Regions from separate parts of the Fictibacillus halophilus genome, predicted to be linked through region 2. Evidence: riboswitches for the same ligand, from Rfam matches in the RefSeq annotation. Region 2 holds a riboswitch; each other region holds the start of a gene.
What was found. Region 2 has a riboswitch for cyclic di-GMP ahead of I5J82_RS14230 (IPT/TIG domain-containing protein). Riboswitches for the same ligand answer to the same signal wherever they lie in the genome.
Positions count from the first base shown of each region.

Region 1: another riboswitch for cyclic di-GMP. It lies ahead of I5J82_RS15325 (anti-repressor SinI family protein); the one in region 2 lies ahead of I5J82_RS14230 (IPT/TIG domain-containing protein).
Region 3: another riboswitch for cyclic di-GMP. It lies ahead of I5J82_RS04235 (GGDEF domain-containing protein); the one in region 2 lies ahead of I5J82_RS14230 (IPT/TIG domain-containing protein).
Region 4: another riboswitch for cyclic di-GMP. It lies ahead of I5J82_RS15150 (hypothetical protein); the one in region 2 lies ahead of I5J82_RS14230 (IPT/TIG domain-containing protein).

Region 1 is NZ_JAEACF010000001.1:3,003,536-3,006,648, reverse strand. Features, by position in the region: gene I5J82_RS15335 (STAS domain-containing protein) at 1-469, opposite strand, end outside; gene I5J82_RS15330 (helix-turn-helix domain-containing protein) at 646-969, opposite strand; gene I5J82_RS15325 (anti-repressor SinI family protein) at 1,046-1,204, opposite strand; cyclic di-GMP riboswitch class I at 1,233-1,316, opposite strand; gene I5J82_RS15320 (NAD(P)H-dependent flavin oxidoreductase) at 1,524-2,498, shown strand; gene I5J82_RS15315 (NAD-dependent epimerase/dehydratase family protein) at 2,699-3,113, shown strand, end outside.
Region 2 is NZ_JAEACF010000001.1:2,739,149-2,742,261, forward strand. Features, by position in the region: gene I5J82_RS14230 (IPT/TIG domain-containing protein) at 1-1,868, opposite strand, end outside; cyclic di-GMP riboswitch class I at 1,917-1,993, opposite strand; gene hag (flagellin Hag) at 2,093-2,953, opposite strand; gene csrA (carbon storage regulator CsrA) at 3,075-3,113, opposite strand, start outside.
Region 3 is NZ_JAEACF010000001.1:786,087-789,199, forward strand. Features, by position in the region: gene I5J82_RS04215 (STAS domain-containing protein) at 1-182, shown strand, start outside; gene I5J82_RS04220 (hypothetical protein) at 277-486, shown strand; gene I5J82_RS04225 (YhjD family protein) at 503-862, shown strand; gene I5J82_RS04230 (serine/threonine protein kinase) at 970-1,623, shown strand; cyclic di-GMP riboswitch class I at 1,702-1,790, shown strand; gene I5J82_RS04235 (GGDEF domain-containing protein) at 1,989-2,939, shown strand; gene I5J82_RS04240 (GGDEF domain-containing protein) at 3,009-3,113, shown strand, end outside.
Region 4 is NZ_JAEACF010000001.1:2,963,722-2,966,834, forward strand. Features, by position in the region: gene I5J82_RS15135 (PD-(D/E)XK nuclease family protein) at 1-552, opposite strand, end outside; gene I5J82_RS15140 (FxLYD domain-containing protein) at 715-1,065, opposite strand; gene I5J82_RS15145 (hypothetical protein) at 1,092-1,268, opposite strand; cyclic di-GMP riboswitch class I at 1,422-1,507, shown strand; gene I5J82_RS15150 (hypothetical protein) at 1,573-2,394, shown strand; gene I5J82_RS15155 (hypothetical protein) at 2,413-2,670, shown strand; gene I5J82_RS15160 (S1C family serine protease) at 2,818-3,113, shown strand, end outside.

The DNA.
Region 1 (3,113 bases), 260 kb from region 2:
GAAAGAGTCCGGTGAAAACACCAGCCCAATGACCAGGTAAGAAGCGTCCCATGCGTTCGCTGTTCTGCGCTTTTTTGATTTTTGTTTCCCAGCTGTTTGTAATCGTAATGATTGCTTCTTTTTTCTCTACATCAAGCTCTATGTATGTTTTACCCCAACCAGCTGATGCATAAATGTTAGGCAATGATTCAGCGGATATCTCAATATCTTTGATCGTTCTTATGTAAAAATCACTAACGATTAACCCTGTCCGATACCCAGCTGTTTCAAAAACGAGGTCTGCTGTTCCTTCTCCTGTAATCTCTTCAATGGATTCAAGAAACACCTTAAATGCTGAATCAATCCAAAACAACATCACATCTTCGCCTTCAAATTGAAAAATACCTTTTGCTGTGTCCCAATGAAAAGAAGAACCATTCACATCTACACTTTTTTGAGAATCCATTAGTTCGTTTGGCGACTGCTTCATTTATAATCCTCCATAGCAAAAATAGTAGACACCCTTTTCCCGTACCCTAATTTAATACTCACTAAACATTCGTGTGGGGTCTGACCCCACACAAATACAAAAACTCCATTATGTACATCCGACGAAGACAACCCATAAAAACAACAACGTAAAAACCACCTGATTTCATCAGGTGGTTAGTTTTGTTTGTTTTTCCATTTGTTAAATTCGAGAAACTCTTTAAACTGCTCTTTGCTTACACCAGAACCCATGGCTTCTTTTACAAGATTGGCCCATTCTTGGTCAAGTTCTTCGTTATTTACTTCCTCTTTGATCAGATGATCGACAGAAATATCAAGGACCTCCGCGATCTTTTCGAGAAGTTGAATGGAAGGGTTTTGCTGAATATTTCGCTCTAATGCGCTTATGTAAGATTTAGCTACTCCAGCCTTTTCAGCTAAGGAAGTCATGGAGAAGCCTTTTTCTGTGCGGTACTTTTTTAAATTTTCCCCAATTACCATTTGCATTCCCCATTTTAGAAGTCATAATAATTTAATTATATCTTCAATATTTAGGGAAGTAAATAAGTACTAGTTCTTACTTGATGACAAGCTTTTCTGGTGAAAAAGATCCATCAATTGTCATGAATTGGGGATTTTTTAAAAAATCCATAATTTCTTCCTTTGTAATGCCGTTTTCCTTAGCTTCCTTCATTAAAAGAATCCACTCGCGATCTAACGTTGTCTTTTTCTCCATTAGATTTCCCTCCAGATAAGCGTGATGTTCAGGTAGCCCGGCGATCCTAGCAGTTGCCTTAGACCCGTGGCTTTGCGCCCATATCTTTCGAAAATGTTTGCCCTTGTCTGAAGGATGAGACAAATGACCTAACTCAAATTGATTATATACAAGCTGTTCAAAAAATGTTGTCAGAAAATGACAGTAACATAAATGTAATATTTATTTTTACCTAATGCTCATCAAAATGAGAAAAAAGGATTGTTTCAAGGCTTAGCGAACATGTTAAGGTGGTGATTTTTTAATTAGTACACTTAATTAGTTGAGAGGATGATCGTACTTGAACAGCAATTTGCCATTAAGTTTGTCGAATCAACTCAGTCTACCCGTCATAAATGCACCCATGTTTTTAGTATCAAGTCCTGATATGGTCTTGGAAAGCTGCAAGAACGGAATTATTGGAACGTTCCCATTACTGAATGCACGCACCTCCGATCTATTAGAGAATTGGATGAAACATATCTCTGAAGAGCTAAGTAAAGCTAGGGAAGAAGATCCTTCTTCAAAGATAGCTCCATGGGGTGTTAACTTAATTGTTCACCGTACGAATAAACGTTTTGAAGAAGATGTAGAGCTAATAAAAAAATATGAGCCGCCAGTGGTGATTACATCTCTAGGTAATCCAAGCGATGTGGCTAAAATCGTTCACGGGTACGGTGGTCTCGTATTCTCTGACGTTATCTCGCTTGATCACGCTCGTAAGGCTGCTAAGACAGGCATCGATGGATTAATACTCGTATGCAGTGGGGCAGGTGGCCATGGTGGTACGTTAAATCCATTTGCTTTCTTAAAAGCAGTAAAAGAATTCTGGGATGGAATGACGATTCTAGCTGGGGCGATTTCAACAGGTGAAGAAATACTGGCTGCCAAGATCCTTGGAGCAGATCTCGTATACATGGGAACGCGCTTTATTGCGACTCAAGAATCTTCGGCGAGCGAAGATTACCGGCAGATGTTGATTGAATCGACTCTTGAGGATCTTGTTTATACAGACGCGATTAGTGGAATAAAAGGAAACTACCTGCTTCCATCCCTACAAAAAGCGGGATTTGATGTAGAAAACTTGATGAAAAAAGATGCCGTTGATCTCTCGTTCTCTGAATCCAAAGCGAAAGCATGGAAAGATATCTGGTCAGCAGGACAAGGTGTTGGAAGTGTAAAGAAAATAGCTACGATTCAGGAAGTAGTAGATGACCTTAAAGCTGAATATAAAAAAGCAATGAATACAAAGGAAGCTATGAGCATTATTCCTTAAAAACATTAGTCCTTTAGAACCAAATCCCCCAAATCCGCTGTTTTTAAACGCGTATTTGGGGGATTTTTATATTGTGCTACTCAGGTGGACAAAAGTAAGGGATTTGTATTTGTGTGGGGTCAGACCCCAATTTTGGTCCTATTTTAGACACTGCGAGCCGGAGTAACCTAAACACAACTCATGAAAACAGGAGGGTTTATATGAAAAACATTCAGGAGCTTGAAGACCGACTTTCGAGTCCGTCCCAACAGCTAGTAGAAGAGATCACAAAGATGGATGGAGATATTTTGATACTTGGTGTCGGGGGGAAGATGGGACCGAGCTTGGCAAAGCTTGCTAAGCGTGCCATAAATCAAGCGGGTATCTCTAAGAAGGTAATAGGCGTTTCTCGTTTTTCAAACGGAAATCTGCAAAATGAGCTAGAAAACGATGGAATAGAAACCATTGCCGCTGACTTGTTAAACGAATCGGACCTTAACAAACTTCCTAAACTACAGAATGTGATTTATATGGCAGGCAATAAGTTTGGCACTTCTAATAATGAAAGTTTCACTTGGGCGATGAATGCATACCTTCCTGGGAAAGTAGCTGAAATGTTCAGCGACTCAAATATTG
Region 2 (3,113 bases):
TCCCCCCCAGTAACTAAACCGGAATTAGGCGTTACAGATGTAAGCTGTGGAGAAGGTAACAATGGTGGCTTATTGTATGTATAAGCATCTGCTATTACCGCTGATTCTCCATCAGGATTCTTAATTGTAATAGGAACTATACCCTCAATATTTTCAGGGGCAACTACTCTTATTCTTGTATCAGAATAATATGTTGAAATATTTGCTTTCTTATCTCCAAAAAAGACTTCTAAACCTTGTTTGAATTTCTTTCCGTCTATATAAACTAATTCTCCACCTTTTGTAAGTCCTTGGTTTGGTGATACGTTAATTATATTGAGTTCGTCTTTAATGGGTGGATCATACTTATAACCATTAACTGCAATTACATTTGTTGCATCTGGGTTTTCCAAATAAACATCTACTGACCCTTCTTGTATTCCAGCTGGGACTACTGCTCTTATTTCTGTAGGATTTCTATAGTCAACCGTTGCAAACTGTTCACCAATCTTAATTTTAATCCCGTTTAAAAAGTAGTTACCTTTTATGATAATAGTATTTCCTCCAAGAAAGGGTCCGCTTGCAGGTGAAATACTTGATATTACCGGTTTTGCAAAATAATGATAAGGACTTGTAGCGGTTTGCCCATCATCATTTCTCACATAAATAGTAGCAGCTCCCTGAAGCCCACTTGGAGCTGTTGCAGTTATTTCATTTTGGCTGATAACCTGTACATCACTTGCAAGATTAGTATTAAACTTTACCGTTAAACCAGTACGGAAGAAATCTCCTTTAATTGAGACTTTATTCCCCCCGTCAATACTCCCTTTACTTTCTGTTACGGAAGTAATAAGAGGTGCAGGATGTTTAAGTGTTACCGAGCTCCCCAATACACTGTATGTTCTGTTTGCCCCAGTATAATCCTTGTATTTTATGGACAATGGTTCTGTAACTGGAATGGTACCTATTTTTGCGTCTTTTTTAGGTCTGATTTTATATTTAAATGTTAATGGGTCATTTTTTAATTCTAAAAAATTCCACGTAAGTACATTACCTACTACTGTTGGCTTTGGAATATTATTATCATAAGATCCAGGAACGATTTCAAAATTGGGTGAAACAGTTTCTTTTACTTCTACATCATAAGCACTGGCCATTCCAATTTCCTTAACTATGTTAGCATATATATCAGCTAGGCCAGCTGAACCTAGAACAAAATGATGATGATGAGAAGTTGTTGCCATCTCTTTTAGTAAAGAGTTAGGACCACTTTGGTCTGGATTATCATTTGCTCCTAACAATGCAATCGTGTAGAACACTATACCTGCATCCTTAGCAGCTTGCGCTTGCTGTTTTGCATATTCGTAGCTATTTGCGGCTCCATCAGTTAATAAAACTATTACTGGTTGAGCTTCTTGACGATGACTGGAGAGCATGTTAATTGCTTCTGTAATAGCTCCCCCAGTATTTGTACTTCCACCAGCTTGTATAGTATTTATATAGGATTTTGTTGAAGCAGCATCAGTGTTAAGATTGTACTTTTGAGCAGAATCACTAAAATCCACTATACCTACTTTATGTTGTTTTAAGTCCATTAAATCAATAAACCCTCTAGCCGCATCTTTAGCAGCACTAATTCTATTATCTGCTGTCATACTTCCAGATTTATCAATAACAAGTACAACATCATTTGGTTTTACGACATTTAAAGGAGGCGTCCCTTGGATATTTAACGTTACTTCCATCTCTTCATTCGTGGTTAAAATTGATTTCTCCAATGTTCTGTTTGCTGTTACATAATTGGTACTTGCTTTCACAGAATCAAATACAGGTAATACAGAAGTAAGAACTAATAAGATCGCAAGTAAATATTTTAAAAATTTTTCCATATACTTTCCTCCAAAATAAAACAATAGCAATTGGCTACTATTGTTTTGAAATGCAACCTGGCGATCTTTAAAATAGACCCATGGCTTTGCGTCCCTTTATCACTAAAGGTTTGCCAATTTATTAGGTTGTATAGCCTATTACAAAAGAACTATTTAAATCCCAAAAAAAGTGATCACCTAATTTGATGATCACTTTTTAGTTAAACAGTCAGTCTATGTTGTTATTAACGAAGAAGTTGAAGAACACCTTGTGGTTGTTGGTTAGCTTGAGCTAGCATAGATTGTGCAGCTTGAGAAAGGATGTTGTTCTTCGTGAATTCCATCATTTCTTTAGCCATGTCAACATCACGGATACGAGATTCAGAAGCAGTTAAGTTCTCTGAAGCAGTTCCTAGGTTATTAATTGTATGCTCTAAGCGATTTTGAACAGCTCCTAATCCTGAGCGGAAAGTAGAAACATCATCGATTGCAGTTTGAATCAATGTGATGTTAGCATCCGCTTTAGCTTGGTTAACAGCATCGGTTGCAGTTGGATCCAAGGCATCTGCTAGGCCTGTTTTTAGTGTATCAATTTTTAAAGATCCAGTATCCGAAGCAATTGCAGTCATATCAAATGAGATACTTTGTGTCGCATTAGCTCCAACATGGAATTTTAATGTAGCTGCACTTCCATCTAACAAGTTTTTTCCGTTAAATTGAGTATCATCAGAAATACGTTGTACTTCATCAATTAATGAATCCAACTCTGATTGAATTGCTTTACGGTCTACAGTATTGTCGTTTGTATCGTTAGCTGCTTGAACAGAAAGTTCACGCATACGTTGAAGGATAGAATGTGTTTCATTAAGAGCTCCTTCAGCTGTTTGAATTAAAGAAATCCCGTCTTGAGCGTTGCGTTGAGCTTGATCAAGACCACGAATTTGCCCACGCATTTTTTCAGAGATAGCAAGTCCAGCTGCATCGTCACCAGCGCGGTTAATACGTAGACCTGAAGATAATTTCTCCAAAGATTTTTGAGTATTCGTGTTGTTAAAAGATAATTGGCGGTGCGTGTTTAAAGCTGCGATATTGTGGTTGATTCTCATTATAAGTTCCTCCTTGAATGTTACCTTCTGCATCCTTGCATTAGGTTAAGAATTTGGAGATGAGGTATAAAGTCGATCGCCCTTATACTTCATATCCTTCATAAAATTTATCGACTTGTTTTCAATTTTGTTTAATCATTTTTGATAATTTTTTTGTTAA
Region 3 (3,113 bases), 2.0 Mb from region 2:
ATTTATTTAAAGTTATCAATTCTCTTAAGCTTTTAGGTGTTAATGTAACCTTGAGCGGGATGAGACCTGAGCTCGCACAAACAGTCGTATCGCTAGGAATCAGTTTCGACGGATTTTCTATTGCTGGAAACTTGTATCAGGAGCTTGAAGCGATGGGGATACGACCTCAAAAGAATAAATAAAATAAAAATACTTGCCTTTTTATTAAGGCAGGTATTTTTTTCTAGTATAAAAAGAACGTTTGTTCGCATATAATATAAAAAAGGAGGTTGCTTCATGACTAACTTATTAATGAGATGCATAGAAGAACGAGTTGGAATAGAAATGATCTACCTCTCACAAAAAGGTGATATTTCACATCGGGTTGTAATTCCATACTCTTTTGACGGTCAAACCATTAAAGGATACTGTTCAGCCAGAAAGCAGATTCGAAGTTTTCACATAAGAAACATATTATCCGTACATTCACGTTTTTTGTCTTCTTGAGATTGGAGGGATTGTCGTGCAATATGGAAGCGAAGAAGAGCGTTCGCTTATTGAAAAATTTGTGATGTATCCGATTTTACTTACAGTGTTTAATCGAGATCTGCAGATTATTAACGGCTCTCCATTTAAATTGAGACAGCCATACGTTGCATTAGTAGAGCAAATTATGAATCAAATCAGCAAGGATCTATTTGATGTAAGAATCGAATTGAGAAAACGAAGAATTAAAGTAATGGATGCACGGCGTGAGGAAGATATTACAGAATATGAAATCTTTATTAGGGGTTACCGTGAGATTATGAGGTTTCCAAACATCCATCTAAAAAATAAAGCAGAAACTCTTATGCTTTATTATCTACAAGTGACCATAGAATAATGGATAAAGCGTGCAAGTTTCATTTTTTATAACAACTGTATACAATGAACGTATTGCAGGAACATAAGATAATGATAATAGGATTAGAATTTGAATTGAGGAACGTTATGGAACACTTTATCCAGCTAGCCAGAAAATTGAACAAGGAGATTATGATTGAAAGTCAGAGCCCTTTTGATCCGGTATGTCCCGTTAATACTCCACACCCTTGGCAGATGCTAGGCTGTGGGAATTATGCAGCGGTTTTTTCACATCCCGATCATCCAGATTATGTAGTTAAGATTTATGGCAGGGATGAGCACGAATTATTAGAGGAAAAAAAGGTTTATGATCGACTAGGCACACACCCAGGATTTTCTGTTTGCTATTATTCGGAACAACGGTTTTTAATCTTAAAACGTATTGAAGGAATGACTCTTTACGACTGCGTGCATAAAGGAGTAAAGATCCATGAAAATGTGATTTATGACATTGACGAAGCAGTAAGGCATGCGAGAGACAAGGGATTGTTTCCTAATGATGTGCATGGGAAAAATGTGATGATATCCAATAATAGAGGAATTATTGTGGATGTTTCTGATTTTAGTCGATATGAAACTTGCAGAAAATGGAAGGATTTACGAAGGGCTTATTTCACCATTTACAAGAAAACTCTTTATCACTTTCCCATAAAGATTCCGTATTTTGTTTTGAACGGAGTAAGGATAGGGTATAGGTACTACAGAAAGTTAAAAATATCCAAAAGTAAAGGTCATAAATAATAGGTCTAATGAATCATTAAAATCGTTGGCACAAATTACCTAAGTAGGATATAATAACTATAAATCAATAGAAACCTTTGTTATTAAGGGCAAACCAGTTGAAAAGCTGGGACGCAAAGCTATGGGCCTAAAGTATGGTGAACATGCAATGGCAGCCGGTTGCCAAAGGGAAACGGACTCATGTTTAGACACAAGCGTTTCTATGAAGCTTTAATTTTAAAGTGTGTAGTTAGAAGGACTTATCACACTTTAATAATCAAGCGGTCATAGAGGTTTAAAGTATCTAAAACATAAATAGAAGCCATTCCCTTTATTAGGTGATGGCTTTTTGTATGTAATTTTTGAGGAATTTGAGGGGTTGTAGAATGGAAAACTTCCAACTAGACTTACGCGCACTCAAAAAAAACTTGTTGCCAGGATTTATGAAGTCTATTCCAGCTATGATACATACACACAAAGAGCATCTAAGAAATAATGAAGACTTTCATACGTTTTTAAACGGTTTTGTTGAGCAATATGAAAAGATACTAGAGAAATTTTTACGCGGAATCGTGCATGCTGTCTTTTTAGAAGAAGAACGATTTGAGTCTTTTTTAAAACATGGAGAACAAAAAGCATTTCGTTCAGGTATTCATTTTTTAAGACATCAACGAATTCCTCATCAAGCATTAGCGTGTTTTACAACGAGTATTAGTGAATCTGTTTTATTTGAAGTAAAAAAAGCAACGATAAACGAGCCGTTAGTGATACAACTGTTCATGTTAGATCGTTGGAATCGGATTTCTCACAGAGCTGTAACAGGATTTCTAAGCGGTTTCTCCTCTCAACAATTTAAAGATCTTAAAGAGATTAGCATTCGCGATCCACTAACAAATCTGTATAATCGCCGTTACTTTTATGATTGTTTAGAAAAAGAGCTCACAAAAGCGCACAAACTAAAACTTCCTCTTACACTTGTCATGTTCGATATTAATAATTTTAAATTAATCAATGATGAGCTAGGACATCACGCAGGTGATGAAATTCTTCAGCAGATCGCAGAACTTTCCAAGCGGTTAAAATTGTTCTCTGGATTTAGATTTGGTGGAGATGAATTTGTTTTTCTATTACCAGGAATCACTGAAAATGAAGCGTACATCTTAATTGAAAAGCTAGAGAGTCAACTTATCGTTTGGAATGATTCCATCTCATTAGCATACGGTGCAATAGAACTACTTGCAGATGCTTGCGAGAATATCGATTATTATCTACAGCTGGCTGATGAGCGGATGTACACGAACAAAAGAGCTAGGAGTGAAAATAAATCACTCATTTAATCAATGTGAAATAAGGGCCTTTCTGCAATGTTTTTTCGCAGATCGTATAATGCAAAGGAAGATGACTGCATGAAAGATTCATTTACGATTACCGAACACCGTTCTGAAACCATATCGTCTTTATTACGGTGGTTCTTTTTAGTACTTTGTATACCTGTTTTTTATTATCAACCT
Region 4 (3,113 bases), 220 kb from region 2:
TTTATGAATTATAGGTACTGCATAATGTTGTAGATTAAAGATCTCAGAAACAAAATGAACCGCTGCCTCGTGAAGCGCTTTATCTACTGAACGATAGATCTGTTTGCTCCAAGCTAACAACCAACACAAAAATGCATCTTGAGATAACTCGCTTGTCGCGAACTGAAATAGATTAGGCGTCTCAACAAGAGCCGCTTGGCTGTCACGTGCATCTTCAAGTAACATCTGGATGTCATGATTCCCTTTATAATCCTCCCAATATCCTCGCCTGAGTAAAGATTCTACATGCATTTGTGGCCAAAGAATTAAATTTCGAACATCTAATATGCGTGCTTGATCATTAGGATATAACAAAAGGAGCCGATTATCGCTTTGTTGGGCAATCACTCTAGGAAAGTCTTCTGTTCTCTTCACAAAACCACATTTGTTTTGACAAACATAGGCAGAATAAGCATCAATCACAAGACCGCCATCTCCTGTTTCTTGCAGGTTTTCCCAAGCATCCTCTATTAACTCTGCACTACATTTTGGACAACTTAATTTTGTATTCATAAAAAATCTCCTCCTTTGCTCTATAGACGTTTGAAAGTTTAATAATAAGCAAACAATATGTGGATTTAAACACAGATTTACTAGCGTTTTGAGCGCCCTTCAATCCCACAAGACTTTTAATGGAATAACAGATAACTTTCTACACCCGCTACTATCGCTATTTCACCAATGGTTAACCCAATTAGCCACTTCAACAAATAGACAATCCCTTATTAAAGCGGTCCCATTGCTATTCACTCTATAGTTAGTCACGTTTTCCATATTATCTTGACTAATAGCTTCAAATGTTTTGGTCTGGCCTGGCTCAATATTATTAACTACCCCATTTGCTGTCCCGACGATATTTCGATTTTGATTATAAAAGGTAACGATAAATGAATACGAATGTGATTTATTATCATGATTTGTAGTTTCTCCAGAAACGGTTGTCAGTCCATAATCGTTTTGGTAAACAATTTTATCAAATGAAATCTTTGATTCCGCATTAGTATTAGTAGGTGAAGGAATATCCATTAAGTTAGTACCGACTGTGCTTGGACTCATAATTGCAGAGGTGATTCCATAAGAATAGCAAGTGTAAGTCCAATTAGAATCGCACTTAATTTTAAAATAACACGAGAAAAGTTCTTTAAAATGCGATTAGGATATTCACCACCGCCGAATGCACAAACAAATAATAAAACAACATTAACTACGGGTATGGAAAGTAACAGCATGATGCCCATCCATTGATTTACAACTGCATTAAGACTATCTTTCCTCTTGTTTAAAATTAGTAGATTCCAAATCTTTATTCCCTCTTCATAAACGCTCTTCATTTCTATATTGTATATTTTACCAAATATGGTAGTATAAAAGTATGATTAAAATCCAGATAAAGGTAAACTTATTAAAAAATAAGGACGAAAAGCCACGGGTCTAAGGTCTTAAGTACTATGATAACCGGGTTGCCAAAGGTGAAATATTTTTTAAGAACCTACGGCTTTTTTAGTAGGTTTTTTATTATGTAGGGGGAGAAAGATGGGATTCTTAAAGGGATTGGGAAAAGTGGCTGGACAAGTGGCCGGCGGAGTAGTTGGTGGCACTGTAAAAATTATCGGGGAAGCCACAAATAATAAATTCATCCAAGAGATTGGTGATGGCGTTTATCATGCGTCTGTACAAGCTGGTGAATTAGCAGGACAAGCTGCCAGTGGTCTAGTAGATGTAGCTTCTGGGATTATACAACAAGACAATTCTAAGATCGATGATGGTTTTTCCGATATTGGAAAAGCAGTCGGGACTACAGCTAAGGGTGTGGGAAGAACAATCGTAACCGTTGCTGAAAATGGTGGGACTCTTGTAAAAGGAATTTTAGAGAATGATACCACCTTATTAAAAGATGGTGCTAAAGGGCTTGTAAAGACAGCTGCTGTTGTTACACTTGCCGTTGGTGTCGTTGATATGGTAGATGGTTCAGATGCAGTGGCAGCAAGTGAATTGCCAGAAACTCCAACTAATGATAGTGATGTTCAGCATGTTGATCCACACTGGAGAACGTTAGAAGATGGCAGACAGATTTGGGTTGATGGTGATGGAGATACGACAAATAACCTTTCAGCAGACGAAGGCGGAGGCTATTTCCGTTCAGGTTCTGAAACTACACTACCAAATCATGATGAATCTGTTGCTTCCACTTCTAATGTACATCACGTTGAACCGCATTGGAGAATATTAGAGAACGGCGAACAAATCTGGGTTGATGGGGACGGCGATACTTCTACTAACCTTACTGAAGAACAAGGCGGAGGATACTTCAGATCAAACCCTGATGGCATTCTTTCAAACAACTTAGACAAATAAAAGGGGCAACATATAACCATGGAATTTTTAGGATTTTTAATTTCAATTATCATTACGATCTATTTAGCGATTAATGCACCGAAATACAACAAGAATCCCTGGCTTTGGGCGATTCTAGGATTCTTCTTTGGCTTAATTACATTGGGGATTTTCCTTATCAAAACGGGGCGTAAAGGTTTAGGGTGGCTTTTAGTTATTATTTCCTCTATTTTCTATGTCTTTGTTCTTATAGGTATACTAACCCTATTTGCAGCCTTAATGGTTTCTCCTTATTGATTTGAACTCCTCAATTCATCTTGCATGAATTGGGGTTTTTTTTTTAAGGCACTTCATCTAGCAATTGAAGTCGTCACAACATTAATAAACGAATAATTTAAACCGATATAACAACGAAAAGTATAAATCGAGGTGAACATTCAAACTATGAAAAAAGCTCTTATCCCCTCTTTGCTCGTAACTATTGTCCTTATATTAGGTATGTCGCTTGCCTACTTTATGTATACACTTGAACAATCAAAGCAAGATAAAGGATCAACTCCTGAAGTAAAAACAGAAATTGTAACAAAAGAAGTAAAAGTGCCTGTTAAAGTTCCTGCAACGATTCCTGAAAAAAGCAGCTTGAAAAAGATTATTAAAAGTACACAAAATAAAGTCGTTCAGATTGAGACTTCCTCTGGATCACTAGGTTCAGGTTTCCTATATAACAAAAGAGGCGATAT